DNA from 2 places in the Rhizobium sp. NZLR11 genome. Region 2 is predicted to be linked to the other one. Evidence: riboswitches for the same ligand, from Rfam matches in the RefSeq annotation. Region 2 holds a riboswitch; the other holds the start of a gene.
The links. Region 2 has a riboswitch for cobalamin ahead of nrdH (glutaredoxin-like protein NrdH). Riboswitches for the same ligand answer to the same signal wherever they lie in the genome.
Positions count from the first base shown of each region.

Region 1: linked by a shared signal. The riboswitch ahead of HJB83_RS30570 (ABC transporter substrate-binding protein) and the one ahead of nrdH (glutaredoxin-like protein NrdH) in region 2 are both predicted to bind cobalamin.

Region 1 is NZ_JABDWD010000028.1:27,059-34,247, forward strand. Features, by position in the region: gene HJB83_RS30565 (iron ABC transporter permease) at 1-666, opposite strand, end outside; gene HJB83_RS30570 (ABC transporter substrate-binding protein) at 672-1,688, opposite strand; cobalamin riboswitch at 1,862-2,118, opposite strand; gene blh (bifunctional sulfur transferase/dioxygenase Blh) at 2,374-3,654, opposite strand; gene HJB83_RS30580 (cupin domain-containing protein) at 4,190-4,663, opposite strand; gene HJB83_RS30585 (2'-5' RNA ligase family protein) at 4,864-5,394, shown strand; gene ilvB (biosynthetic-type acetolactate synthase large subunit) at 5,697-7,189, opposite strand, start outside.
Region 2 is NZ_JABDWD010000039.1:4,712-11,900, reverse strand. Features, by position in the region: gene HJB83_RS33010 (helix-turn-helix domain-containing protein) at 1-129, opposite strand, end outside; gene HJB83_RS33005 (heavy metal translocating P-type ATPase) at 201-2,474, shown strand; cobalamin riboswitch at 2,803-3,028, shown strand; gene nrdH (glutaredoxin-like protein NrdH) at 3,298-3,519, shown strand; gene nrdI (class Ib ribonucleoside-diphosphate reductase assembly flavoprotein NrdI) at 3,533-3,937, shown strand; gene nrdE (class 1b ribonucleoside-diphosphate reductase subunit alpha) at 3,916-6,120, shown strand; gene nrdF (class 1b ribonucleoside-diphosphate reductase subunit beta) at 6,137-7,111, shown strand.

The sequences.
Region 1 (7,189 bases), on a different contig from region 2:
ATGGGCCATGCAGATGACGAAGCCGGCAAGCGCGATCGGCACCGAGAGATAGACATCCGGCCAGCGCACGCCGCTGAGCGACCCCAGAAGCCAGAACAGGATGCCGCGCGCCTGCTCGGCATTCGCCGATGTCGTCACTATGTAGGAGGTCAGCGCATTGAAGAGCTGCGAGCCGGCGACGCCGCAAAGGATGATGCGCTCGCCGGTTCCCCCCGCACCCGTCGCAAGGAAGCCGATCAGCAGAAAGGCGATGACCGCGCCGATGAAGGCGCCGCTCGACAGGCCGAAAACACCGTAGCCGAAGCCGAGGATCATCACGCAGACCGCTCCCGTCGAGGCGCCGGCAGAGATGCCGAGCACGTAGGGTTCGGCCAGCGGATTGCGCAGCAGCGCCTGCAGCACGGCGCCACAGAGCGAGAGCGACGCGCCGGCGCTGGCCGCAACCAGCGCCCGGCTCAGCCGATAATCCCAGACGATGCCCTGGTGGATGCGGCTGAGCTCGAAATCCGTGCCGAACAGCCGGTTCGACACCGCCTCCGCCGTGGTCGCTAGCGGGATCGCGATCTCCCCAATCGAAACAGCGAGACTGATCATCAGGCCGAGAAGCAGAAAGGCAGAAATGGTGAGCGCGCCAAGCGCCCACCATCCGTGTTGTCTGACCGACATTGCCTTCACTGCGAGAGACCGAAGGACTTGATGCCGTTCGCCAAGGTCTCGATGCCGTCGATCGTACGGATCGTCGGGTTCATCGATTGCGCGTCCATCATCACGAAGTGCTCGTTCTTGACCGCGTCAAGCTCCTTGGTCACCGGGTCGTTCTCGAGAAAATCGATCTTGACCTTCGGATCGTCGGCGGCGTAGCGGCGCCGGTCCATGGTCGCCAACACGATAACCGCCGGGTTCGCCTGAGAAATGGTTTCCCAGCCAACCAGCGGCCATTCCTCTTCGGTTGTCACGACATTCCTGGCGCCGATCGCCTTCAGGATATAGGCAGGCGCGCTGTTCTTGCCAGCGATGAAAGCATCGCCATTGACTTGCTTGCTGGAGAACCAGAAGACGATGGGCAGGTTCTTGCCCGATGCGCCTGATATCGACGCGACGGCATCCGCCTCGCGCTTCTTCAACTTGGAAATCAGCGCATCGCCGCGCTCCTTCACGTCGAAGATCTCCGAGAGCTCGGCGATCTCACGGTAGACCAGCTCCATCGTGAACAGCTCCTTGCGCACACCGTCGCCGCCATCGGTGTTGACCTTGGCGACGCAATCGGCCGGCGCGAGATAGGTATTGATCCCGAGATCCTGGAACTGCTCCCGCTTGCCGACGGAGCCCTGCGCGCCGACATGCCATTCGAACTCGGCCGCCACCAGGTCGGGCTCCCGCCCAACAACGGATTCGAAGCTCGGATCATTGTCGGCGAGACGCTTTATCTTGCTGTTAGCCTCGGCATATTGCGGCAGGACGGGACCGACCCAGACGGCCGTACCAGCAATCTTCTCGGCAAGGTCGAGCGAGAAGAGAATTTCAGTCATGCCCTGGCCGATCGAAACGATCTTCGACGGCGCCTTCTGGAACGTCACCTGCTGACCGCAATTGGTGATGGTCAAAGGATATTGGGTGGCGGCAAGGCTCGGTGCCGCAAGGCCGATCAGCCCGAAGGCAAATGTCATGGTGGCGAGAATCTGGCGCATGAAAAACCTCGATTGAAGAGAAAAAGCATGGTTATGCCGCACCCGCGGCCGAAGGCACGGTGATACGTGCGCTAACCGCAGGAGGCCCAATCGAGACGGATGCATGCCGAAATTCGGCGAAGGTTCAGAAGGTCAATCATGTCTGTTCCTTGTCCGGGCATCCCCGCCCGGTTGATTGGATCGTGATTGACGGCAGGTCTCCTGGCTTGCGGATATCCGTCGGTTCATCCGCCTTCCCGCGATATCTCGCAGTGGCAGGGCTATAAGCCCTTCAGAGATGGCCAGTCGCTGGCCACACCTGAGATGATCGACAATCCGCATACAGTTGCGGGGGCAGCCACGGTCTCGGTCCCTGCTGGGTCGTCCTTACCGTGTTCCCTATTAATCCCCTTGGAGTCATCTTCAGGGAACCGTCGCCCCCAGTTACGTCGCCTGCCCGCAAGACGTCAATGCCTATTGCGGAGGATTGGGTTCGTGCGGGTGAAAAATAGAGACGGAACGTAGGGGGCCTGTTGGCCGGTGTAATACCTGCATCCTCGCCTCCTCAGGATGAGGCTCTCTTGAGCGTTGGCGCCGCTTTCTCCCGTTCCCGCTGTCGTGAGCGCGGCATCCGCCAACGTCCCTGATGCTGATGTGCGCAGCCCGAGAGGGCGAAACCTCGAAGCACGCCGCACGCTACTTCTTGCTACAACGCATCCAGCGGTATCTTCAGATACCGCCGCCCATTTCCCTCCGGCTCCGGCAATCTGCCTCCCCGAATATTCACCTGTAGCGCGTGCAACATCAGTTTCGGCTTCGGCAGCGTGCGGTCGCGCGCCTGGCGCAGCGCCACAAAGCCGGCCTCGTCGATGCCTGATATATGCGGGTTACCGTTTTTCTGGGCGGCCACCTTGCTTTCCCAGCGCGCGTGGCGTCCGCCGGGCTGATAGTCGTGGCCGGAAAAGAGCCGGGTCTCATCGGGCAGCGACAGGATGACCTGGATCGAGTGCCAGAGGGCGCTGGCGCTGCCGCCGGGGAAATCCGTGCGCGCCGTGCCGGAATCCGGCGTAAATACGGTGTCGTGCACGAAGGCGGCATCGCCGATCAGATAGGTCACCGAAGCAAGCGTATGGCCGGGCGAAAACATCACACGGGCTTCAAGCCCACCGATCTCGAAGGTGTCGCCATCGGCAAACAGCCGGTCCCACTGCGAGCCGTCGGTTTCGAGTGCCGGCAAGTTGTAGATCTCCTTCCAGAGCACCTGGACGTCGGTGACATGGGCGCCGATCGCCGTCGGCGCGCCGGTCTTTCTCTTGAGGTAATGCGCGGCGGAGAAATGATCGGCATGCGGATGCGTGTCGAGGATCCACGCGACCGTCAGCCCCTCGCTGTCAATATGAGCGAGGATGGCGTCGGCATTCGCCGTTCCCGTCGCGCCCGACATCTCGTCGAAATCGAGCACCGGGTCGATGATGGCACAGCGTTTTGTCACCGGGTCTGAAACGACATATTGCACGCTGCAGCTGCGGGGCTCGAAGAAAGCCTTCACACCAGCCGCCTGCCCAGCCCGCTTTTCCAGCCAGCGGCGTGCGCCGGCAAGATCGAAGCCGAGTCTTTGGCCGAAGACCTCGACCTCTCCGGGCTGCATCCGCCCGTCGAGCACCTCTCCCAGCACATAGAGCGTCAGCGCCCGTGTGCCGCTCTTGCAATGAGCAACGACCGGCCCCTTCGCCTGCGTCATCGCCATCTGGAAAGCGCGGATATCGGCCTCGGTGATCTCGGCCCCTTTCACCGGCACGAAGCTGTAGGCGAGCCCCGCGGCAGCAGCAGCAGCCTTTTCCGCGGCATTGCCAGGCTGCCCCGGCTCCTCGCCATCCGGCCGGGCATTGATGACGCCGGCAAAGCCGTTTGCCGCAAAAGCGGCAAAGCCCGCGGCATCGGGCTGTCCCGTCACCGATATCAGCTCATTGACCCTCACGGATGTCATCGAAGCCCCCATGCTACCTGCATCATGCAGTATCGCATGTATATCGATACAATCTCACAAGTATATTGCCGAGCGCAAGAATAGCCGCCTGGCGTTCCCCGCGCCTGCGGCAAGTCCGCAAACCTGAATGATGCCGGCTACGCCATCGAAGCCGCCTTCAACCGCGCCTTCTCCCGCGCCTTCGCCATCCCGCCGGTCGCCTGGCGGGCGATGGCGCGGGAATAGAGCGAGAGTGGGCGTCAGACATCGAGCCGATAGCATTCACCTGGTCGGCAAAGCTTCCGCATCCTGCCCTTTTCCGCCAGCCCCGGCGCCCCCCAAGAGAGCCTCATCCTGAGGTGCCCCGAAGGAGCCTCGAAGGACGAGGCGGGCGCTCGGCGCGGCGGCAATATTGATGCGGAGCAGTGCCGCCGCGTGTCCTTCGAGGCTCCGCCCTGCGGGCTCCGCACCTCAAGGATGAGCAGCGTTGGAGGACGCCGCCCCCATAAGCTCCGTTGTCAATCTTACGCAAGGCCGCGATGGTCGATCAGCGCCATCATGGGCTCTTCAATCCGAGCGCCAGCGTCATGTCGTTGATGATCCCCAATCGCGCTTCGATCACCGCGATTTTCGCGGGCGTATCAGCACCGAAGGCGTCGATATCGATGAACAATTGCTCACATCCGCCCGGCGTCACCATGCCGAACATCTGACCGGGTTCGTCGCTTATGTTTCGCCAGCTGTGCTGTACATGCGGCGGCAGAACGACGACGCTTCCCGCAGGCGCATCGAACTCCTCGTCGCCGCATTGAAATTGGTAGAGCCCATGGATGACTCGAAAGACTTCCGTCTCCCGCGTATGCGTGTGCGGGGCCGGACCATGACCCGGCGGGGTGAAGGTTTCCCACATCCCGAACGCGCCGCCGGTCTCCTTGGCCGTGGCATGGATGACGATCCTCGCGCCGAAGGGCGTTCTCGCCAACCGCTCCTTACCGGGCAAAGAAACCACGGCGCTCCTGAAACTCGACATTTCTACCTCCCTCGGCAAGCTTTTGCCAACGGCCGCGTCGTCACCCCTGCTGCGCCTCGTTCAAGCATCCCATGATAGTCGAATCCCCGCGGCGGAAAAACAGACAAAGCCGCCCGATATCCTGCAATGCCGGCGGCTGCTCGACATCGGCAACGATGTAAAGCTATGGTTCAGCCGGGATGGACTGATAACGCTCGCGCATGTCTTACGGGGTCAGCCTCAAATGTCTGAACGAGACCGCGTCACCGGTTTTCAAACTCTGGGAGGAAGCCGCTGTATTCGAAGAGATCGCTTCGATGCGGGCTTTGAACTATCCTCGCCACCTCACCCTCGCCGTCTATCAAGAGCTTGCTTCCGATCGGTTGGCCGAGGCGTTCGAGCGTGTTTTCCGCACGCGTTCGACCGTGACCGTGAACTTTTCGGGTGCCAGTTATTTCGAGAACGAGTTCATCGTCTTATGGGCGCGTCCGATTGCGGACGACGCGCTTTTCCAGTTGCACGCGGCACTGCACCAAGAGATCGATCCCGCATGCTGTCACGAGCACTATAGGCCCGGCAACTGGGTACCTCACTGCACCGTCGCCGCAAAAGTGCCGAAGGCAAAATCAGAGATCGCGATCAACTGGGCGAACGAAAACCGGATGCAGTTCGCGGTGAATTTCGATGCCGCAGACTGTGTCCGATTTCCGCCTGTGGAGCTAATGAGCGAGATCGCATTGACGCAGCAATGACGGCCGGCGGCGCAAGGCGACCTGCTTGATACGACAGCTTTCAGTGGTCGATGCAGAGGATGAATGCCGGGCGGAGTCTGGCCGTTGGCACACCGCAGGACCTTCCGGTGACACAAGCCGCGCCCTCTCTCCACCCTCATCCTGAGGAGCCCCGTAGGGGCCTCGAAGGACGAGGGTGGCCAGTGGCGGTTCATCTGGCGGTGGATGTGGACTTAAGCGCCGAGCCACCCGCCCTCGTCCTTCGAGGCTCCGGCCTTTGGCCTGCGCACCTCAGGATGAGGGCTGATCGGTGTGCCGCTGGGTTAAGTTGACGGTGTGCCATGCCAGTGGGCACTGTCGGCGACGCGGCAGTCGAACAGAACAGGCATGTCCACCTCGATCATCTCCAGGATTGCATCGTCGAGTTCGGCCAGCCTCTCGCAGCGAATGCCATGTCCGCCATAGGCTTCGGCAAGCTTCACGAAATCCGGGTTTCCGTGCTGGCGCTGCGTTCCCTGATCGCCGCCATTGAGAATGAAGATCTTGATCGGCGCGTTGTGCTGCACGGCGGCCGACATTTCCTTCATCGTCACCTGCACGGAGGCATCGCCGGCGATGTCGATGACAAGGCTGTTGGGATTGGCGATCTGCACGCCGAGGGCGGCGGGCAGCCCGTATCCCATCGTCCCCAGGCCGCCTGACGTCACCCAGCGGTTCGGTCGCTCGAAGTCGTAAGATTGCGCCGCCCATATCTGATGCCGGCCGACCTCCGTCGTGATGTAGGTATCCCGATGCTTCGTCAGTTCATAAAGCCGCTCGATGGCATATTGCGGCATGATGACGTCCTCGCGCTTCGCATAGGAAAACGATCGGCGCGCCCGCCAGTCGGCAATCGCGCTCCACCACTCGGTCAGCCGCGCCCGGTCCGGCGCCTGCGGCAGCGCCCGCCACAGGCGAACGAGCTCGGCCAGCACACCCGCGGCATCGCCCCGGATGGCGATATCGGCGCGCACAGTCTTGTTAAGCGAGGAAGTATCGATATCGATCTGGATCTTCCGGGAATTCGGTGAGAAACCATCGACGCTGGCGGCAAGCCCGCCATCGAAGCGCGCCCCGATGCAGAGCATGAGGTCGCAGTCATGTATTGCCATGTTGGCCTCGTAGGAGCCGTGAAGCCCGGCCATCTTCAGCCAGTTCGGGCTGGAAGCCGGATAGGCGCCGAGCCCCATCAGCGTCGACGTGACGGGAAAGCCGGTGAGATCGACCAGTTCACTCAGCAGTTTTGACGCTTCAAGACCGGAATTGATGACACCGCCGCCCGCGCAGATAATCGGCTTACGTGCCGTCGCCATCAGAGCCGCCGCAGCCTCGATCTCCCTGATGTCGCTTAGGCGGTCCGGCTGATAGCTCGTCCTCGGGGCGACTGCCTCAGGCGGTGTATAATTTCCGCTCGCAAACAGCACATCCTTCGGCATGTCGACCAGAACGGGGCCGGGCCGGCCCGATCCGGCGATGCGAAAGGCTTCGTGGATGGCCGCCGCCAGATCATTGACGTCGCCGACCAGCCGATTGTGTTTCGTGCAGGCGCGGGTAATGCCGACGGTATCGCATTCCTGAAAGGCATCGGAGCCGATCAGCGACGTCGGCACCTGGCCGGACAGGCAAACGAGCGGCACGGAATCCATCAAGGCATCCTGAAGGGGCGTGATCGCGTTGGTGACGCCGGGGCCTGAGGTCACCAGCATGACGCCGACCTTGCCCGTCGAGCGGGCATATCCCTCGGCGGCATGGCCGGCTCCCTGTTCATGGCGAACCA
Region 2 (7,189 bases):
CTCGAAGGAGCGCTGGTTGCCTTCGCTGCGGCTCGGGGCCGCAAGCAGGCCGATGCTCTCATAATAGCGCACCGTCGGCACCTTGACGCCGCTTTGGCGTGCAGCTTCGCCGATCGTGGTCTTTTTCATGATTTTCCTCTTGCACCTCTAGCCGCTAGAGGATGTAGGAGGGATGCTTCTGTTTGACAAGGAAGCGGTTCATGGCTGAGACGAACGAGACACGATACCGGGTTGGCGGTATGGATTGCGCCGCCTGCGCGACCAAGATCGACACGGCCGTCAGGCGCGTGGCGGGTGTCGCCGATGTTTCGGTCTCGGTGATGGCGGGAACGATGACCGTCCGGCACGACGGCAACAGCGATCTCAAGGCGATCGAGAAGAAGGTGACGGGGCTCGGCTATTCGGTCTCGCCCTTTGCCGGAAGCACGACGCCGGCGAAAGGCCACGGCGCACACGATCATCACGACCACGGACATGATCATGGCGGTCATGCGGGCCATGACCATGGAGACCACGATCATGCCAGCCATGATCACGCAGGTCACGATCATGACCACGACCATGGCCAGAAGGAAATCGAGGGGCTGCATGGGCACGACCATGCGCCGATGACCGGTCCCTGGTGGCAGAGCAAGAAGGGGCGGCTGACCATCCTTTCGGGTGCCGCACTCGTTGCTGCCTATGCCATCGGCCATCTGGTGCCGGCGATCGCATCCTATGCCTTCATCGTGGCCATGCTGGTCGGGCTGGTGCCGATCGCGCGGCGCGCCGTCATGGCGGCTCTCTCCGGCACGCCGTTTTCGATCGAGATGCTGATGACGATCGCCGCCGTCGGCGCGGTCATCATCAATGCAGGCGAAGAGGCGGCAACTGTCGTGTTCCTGTTCCTCGTCGGCGAACTGCTGGAAGGGGTGGCTGCGGGCAAGGCGCGCGAAAGCATCCAGTCGCTGACGGCCCTGGTGCCGAAGAGCGCGCTGCTCGAAGACAATGGCCAGACGCGGGAGGTGCCGGCGGAAAGCCTTGCCGTCGGCGCGATTATCATGGTGCGTCCTGGCGATCGTATCTCGGCGGACGGCGTTATCATTTCAGGCGAGAGCGCGATCGATGAGGCGCCGGTGACGGGCGAGAGTACGCCGGTGCGCAAGGGCGTCGATGCCGTTGTGTTTGCCGGAACCGTGAATGGCGATGCGGTGCTCAGGGTTCGCGTCACCGCGGCCGCAGCCGACAATACCATCGCCCGTATCGTCAAGCTGGTGGAGGAAGCGCAGGAATCGAAGGCGCCGACCGAACGCTTCATCGATCGGTTCTCGCGCTATTACACGCCCGGCGTGGTGGTGGTCGCCGCACTTGTCGCGATCGTTCCGCCGCTGTTGTTCGGTGGGTCGTGGGGCGAATGGATCTATAAGGGCCTTGCCATCCTCTTGATCGGCTGCCCCTGCGCGCTTGTCATCTCGACGCCGGCGGCGATCGCCGCCTCGCTTTCTTCGGGTGCGCGGCGCGGGCTGCTGATGAAGGGCGGCGCGGTGCTGGAAACGCTCGGCAAGGTGACGATGGTCGCCTTCGACAAGACGGGCACGCTGACGGAAGGCAAACCTCAGGTGACTGATATCATTTCTTTCGGATTGAGCGAGGCGCAAGTCCTGTCGCGCGCGGCGGTGCTGGAGCAGGGCTCCAGCCATCCCCTGGCGCTGGCGATCCTCAACCGCGCCAAGGCGGACGGCGTTCCCATGCCGCCGGCCTTCGAACTGGAGGCGCTGCCGGGAAAGGGGGTCAGCGGCAAAGCCGGCGGCGAGGCGCTGGATCTTTTGTCGCCGCCCGCTGCCCGCGAACGCGGCGCACTCGGTGCTGAACAGGAGGCACGCATCACTGACCTGAACGACGAGGGCAAGAGCGTCTCGGTGCTGCTCGTCAACAATGTTGCGGCCGGGCTGATCGCCATGCGCGACGAACCGCGCGAGGACGCGCAGGCCGGGCTTGCCACGCTTAAATCGGCCGGCGTCAAGGCGATGATGCTGACAGGCGACAACAAGCGGACGGCGGCGGCCGTTGCCGGCATGCTCGGCATCGACTGGCGCGGCGAGATGATGCCTGAGGACAAGCAGCGGGTCGTCGTCGAATTGAAGCGCGAGGGCTTCGTCGTCGCCAAGGTCGGCGACGGCATCAACGACGCGCCGGCGCTGGCCGCAGCCGATATCGGCATTGCCATGGGCGGCGGCACCGACGTGGCGCTGGAGACCGCGGATGCCGCCGTGCTGCACGGGCGCGTCGGCGACGTGGCAAGGATGATCGAATTGTCCAAACGCACGATGCGCAATATCCTGCAGAATATTACCATCGCGCTCGGCCTGAAAGCGGTGTTCCTGGTGACGACGATTGCCGGCATCACCGGCCTCTGGCCGGCGATCCTCGCCGATACCGGCGCCACCGTGCTGGTGACGATCAACGCGCTGCGATTGCTTCGAGCGAAGATGTAAACATCCGATAACGTCCTTGCGGCGCTGGTCACCGTAGACCGCTGACAACGGACGCCAACCCCTCTTTCGTCATGCTCGGGCTTGTCCCGGGCATCTGCCTCCGGTCGATAGGCAGTAGATCCGCGGCACAAGGCCGAGGATGAGGCGGAGAGGGAGGTTTGTCATCAAACTGAGAGCGGCCATAGACCGGCTCTCTTCGTTCGAGCCTTGTCCACCGCCTGTTTTCCTTAAGCTTTCGTTATCCCTGTTTTTCACAGGAATGCAGTGATTTCAAACCTGCCGTAACGCAATGCACAAACCATCCATTGACGCGAATTTGGATTCGCGTACCATATCTAGTGTTCGAGGTTCCTTCGATTCGTGAGAATCGCAGGCTAAGACGGGAATACGGTGCGTTGCGCCATTATGGCGCGGCTATGCCGGAGCTGCCCCCGCAACTGTAAGCGGCGAGCAACTGTCCGATTTCAGGCCACTGGAGCATAATGCTCCGGGAAGGCTGGGCAGGATGCTTTGACCCGTGAGCCAGGAGACCTGCCTCGAACAAAACGTCCACGGGCGGGGAGTCCGGAAGGTCGCGTTGCATGGCTGCGGATGATATCCGCGTCGCGTTTCGCAAGGCCGCTCGATCCTCCGCATGAGCCACTTCGGGGTGAAGTCATGTCAGTATCTCAGTTCAGGCCGCAACCCGCGCTAAGCAGAGGGCGGATCACGCCCGGCGGCTGAACAGGCCGCATCGTTCAAACCATCAGAGAATGTTTCGACGGATATCGCGAGATTTCCGATCGATGCCCTGCGTCCCAATCGCGTCGTCACGAGGAATATCATGACCATTACCGTCTACAGCAAACCGGCCTGCGTCCAATGTACCGCCACTTACCGCGCCCTCGACCGCCTGGGCGTCGCTTATGACATCGTCGATATCTCCGAGGATGCCGAAGCGCTCGATCGCGTCCGCAGCCTTGGCTACATGCAGGCGCCCGTCGTCATCGCCGGCGAGCAGCATTGGGCCGGCTTCCGTCCCGACATGATCAGCGCGCTCTCCTGATCGAGGCCGAACGATGGGGCTGATCGTCTATTATTCCAGCCGGTCCGAGAATACCCATCGGTTCGTCGCCAAGCTTGGAATGTGCGCGGCGCGCATTCCAACAGGTGCCGCAGACGCATTCCGTATCCGTGAACCCTTTGTGCTTGTTGTGCCGACCTACAGTGGCGACGGGGGCAAGGGGGCCGTTCCCAAGCAGGTTATCCGTTTCCTCAACGATGCGGAGAGCCGAGGACACATCCGCGGCGTGATCGCCGCGGGCAACAGCAATTTCGGCGAGACATATGGGCTCGCCGGCGACGTGATCTCACAGAAATGCCAAGTGCCGTACCTCTATAGGTTCGAGCTGCTGGGCACCGAAGCGGATGTCGCCAACGTTAAACACGGAATGGAACGATTTTGGACACGGGAACAACTCTGACGCGGGATGCGGGCGCAAAACCGCATAACACTTTTGCTCATCCCGCCGGCGAACGCCCTTTGAAAGCGGCGGAAGCGCTCGACTACCACGCGCTGAACGCGATGTTGAACCTCTATGACGACGAGGGGAGGATCCAGCTCGACAAGGACCGCATGGCGGCGAAGCAGTATTTTTTGCAGCATGTGAACCAGAACACGGTGTTCTTTCACAATCTCCGGGAAAAGCTCGATTACCTCGTGACCGAGGGTTATTATGAGCAGGAGGTTCTCGACCAGTATTCCTTCAATTTCGTGCGTGACCTGTTCGACCAGGCCTATGCCAAGAAGTTCCGCTTTCCGACCTTCCTCGGCGCCTTCAAATATTACACCAGCTATACGCTGAAGACCTTCGACGGAAAGCGTTATCTCGAACGCTACGAAGATCGTATCTGCATGGTGGCGCTGGCCTTGGCGCGTGGGCACGAGGCACTTGCCCGCGACGTGGTCGAGGAGATCATTTCCGGCCGTTTCCAGCCGGCGACGCCGACCTTCCTTAATGCCGGCAAGAAACAGCGCGGCGAGCTCGTCTCCTGCTTCCTGCTGCGCGTCGAGGACAATATGGAATCGATCGGCCGGTCGATCAATTCGGCGCTGCAGCTGTCGAAGCGCGGCGGCGGCGTGGCGCTGTCCTTGACGAACATCCGCGAGGCCGGCGCGCCGATCAAACAGATCGAAAACCAGTCGTCGGGCATCATTCCGGTGATGAAGCTGCTCGAAGACAGCTTCTCCTATGCCAATCAACTGGGCGCGCGCCAGGGCGCGGGCGCGGTCTATCTCAACGCCCATCACCCCGATATCATGCGTTTTCTCGACACCAAGCGCGAAAATGCCGACGAGAAGATCCGCATCAAGACGCTGTCGCTCGGCGTCGTCGTGCCTGACATCACCTTCGAACTCGCGAGGAATAACGAGGACATGTACCTGTTCTCGCCCTATGACGTCGAGCGCGTCTATGGCGTGCCCTTCACCGAGATTTCGGTGACGGAAAACTACCGGGAGATGGTGGCAGACGCCCGCATCGCCAAGAAGAAGATCAAGGCGCGCGAATTCTTTCAGGTGATCGCCGAAATCCAGTTCGAGAGCGGTTATCCCTACCTCATGTTCGAGGACACGGTGAACCGGGCGAACCCGATCGCCGGGCGCATTTCGATGAGCAATCTCTGCTCGGAGATTCTGCAGGTGAGCGAGGCGAGCGACTACAATGACGACCTCTCCTACAAGCATCTCGGCAAGGATATTTCCTGCAATCTCGGCTCGCTGAACATCGCCGCGGCGATGGATTCCGCCAATTTCGGCAAGACGATCGAGACCTCGATCCGGGCGCTGACGGCCGTGTCCGACATGAGCCATATCTCCTCGGTTCCCTCGATCGAAAAGGGCAATGACGAGAGCCATGCGATCGGCCTCGGGCAGATGAACCTGCACGGTTATCTCGCCCGCGAACGCATCTTTTACGGCTCAGAGGAAGGCGTCGATTTCACCAATATCTATTTCTATACGGTGACCTACCACGCAATCCGCGCCTCGAACCTCCTCGCGGTCGAACGCGGCACGAGCTTCAAGGGCTTCGAAAATTCGAAATATGCCTCCGGCGAATATTTCGACAAATATACGAGCCAGGAATGGAAGCCAGCGACGGAGAAAGTTAGGACGCTGTTCGAAACTGCCGGCATCGATATTCCGACGCAGGAGGACTGGGCGGCTCTCAAGAAGGCGGTGATGACTTCCGGTCTCTATAACCAGAATCTGCAGGCAGTACCGCCGACAGGGTCGATCTCCTACATCAACCACTCGACCTCTTCGATCCATCCGATCGTCTCGAAGATCGAAATCCGCAAGGAAGGCAAGATCGGCCGCGTCTATTATCCGGCGCCGTTCATGACCAACGACAATCTCGATTATTATCAGGACGCCTATGAGATCGGGCCGGAGAAGATCGTCGACACCTATGCGGCGGCGACCCAGCATGTCGATCAAGGCCTGTCGCTGACCTTATTCTTCCGCGACACGGCAACGACCCGCGACATCAACAAGGCGCAGATCCATGCCTGGAAGAAGGGCATCAAGACGATCTACTACATCCGCCTTCGCCAGATGGCGCTGTCCGGCACCGAGGTGCAGGGCTGTGTCTCCTGCACGCTCTAACCGACCGGGAAACTTCATGAACATGCAAATCAAACCGGCGTCCCGCGTGCGCGCCATCAACTGGAACCGGGTCGAGGACGACAAGGATCTCGAAGTCTGGAACCGGTTGACCGGCAATTTCTGGCTGCCGGAGAAAGTGCCGCTTTCCAACGACATTCCATCCTGGGCGACGCTGACGCCGGCCGAGCAGCAGCTCACTATCCGGGTCTTCACCGGGCTGACGCTGCTCGACACCATCCAGAACGGCGTCGGCTCCATCAGGCTAATGGAGGATGCGGCAACGCCGCATGAGGAGGCGGTGCTTTCCAACGTCTCGTTCATGGAGGCGGTGCATGCGCGCTCCTATTCCTCGATCTTTTCGACGCTGTGCTCGACGCCCGATGTCGACGATGCCTATCGCTGGTCGGAGGAAAACGAATTTCTGCAACGGAAATCGGCGCTGATCATGGAGCAGTATCGCTCCGGCGACCCGTTGAAAAAGAAGGTCGCCAGCGTCTTCCTCGAAAGCTTTCTGTTCTACTCCGGCTTCTACCTGCCGATGTACTGGTCAAGCCGCGCCAAGCTCACCAACACGGCCGACATGATCCGGCTGATCATCCGTGACGAAGCGGTGCACGGTTATTATATCGGCTACAAGTTCCAGCGCGGGCTGGAGCGGCTCAGCGAGGAGAGGCGGCAAGAGATCAAAGATTTCGTCTTCGACCTGCTGCTCGAACTCTACGACAACGAGGCTCGATATACCGAAGCGCTCTATGACGGAGTCGGGCTGACCGAGGACGTCAAGAAATTCCTGCATTACAATGCCAACAAGGCGCTGATGAACCTCGGCTACGAGGCGCTTTTCCCGGCCGAGGCCTGCAAGGTCAATCCGGCGATCCTCTCGGCGCTTTCGCCGAATGCCGACGAGAACCACGACTTCTTCTCCGGCTCCGGTTCCTCCTATGTGATTGGCAAGGCTGTCGCGACCGAGGACGAGGACTGGGATTTCTGAGGCTTTATCGCAGTCGGGCCCTTATCATTTGCTTCCCCATCGCCCACATTCAGCGGAAATGAAGTCGATCCTCGCCGA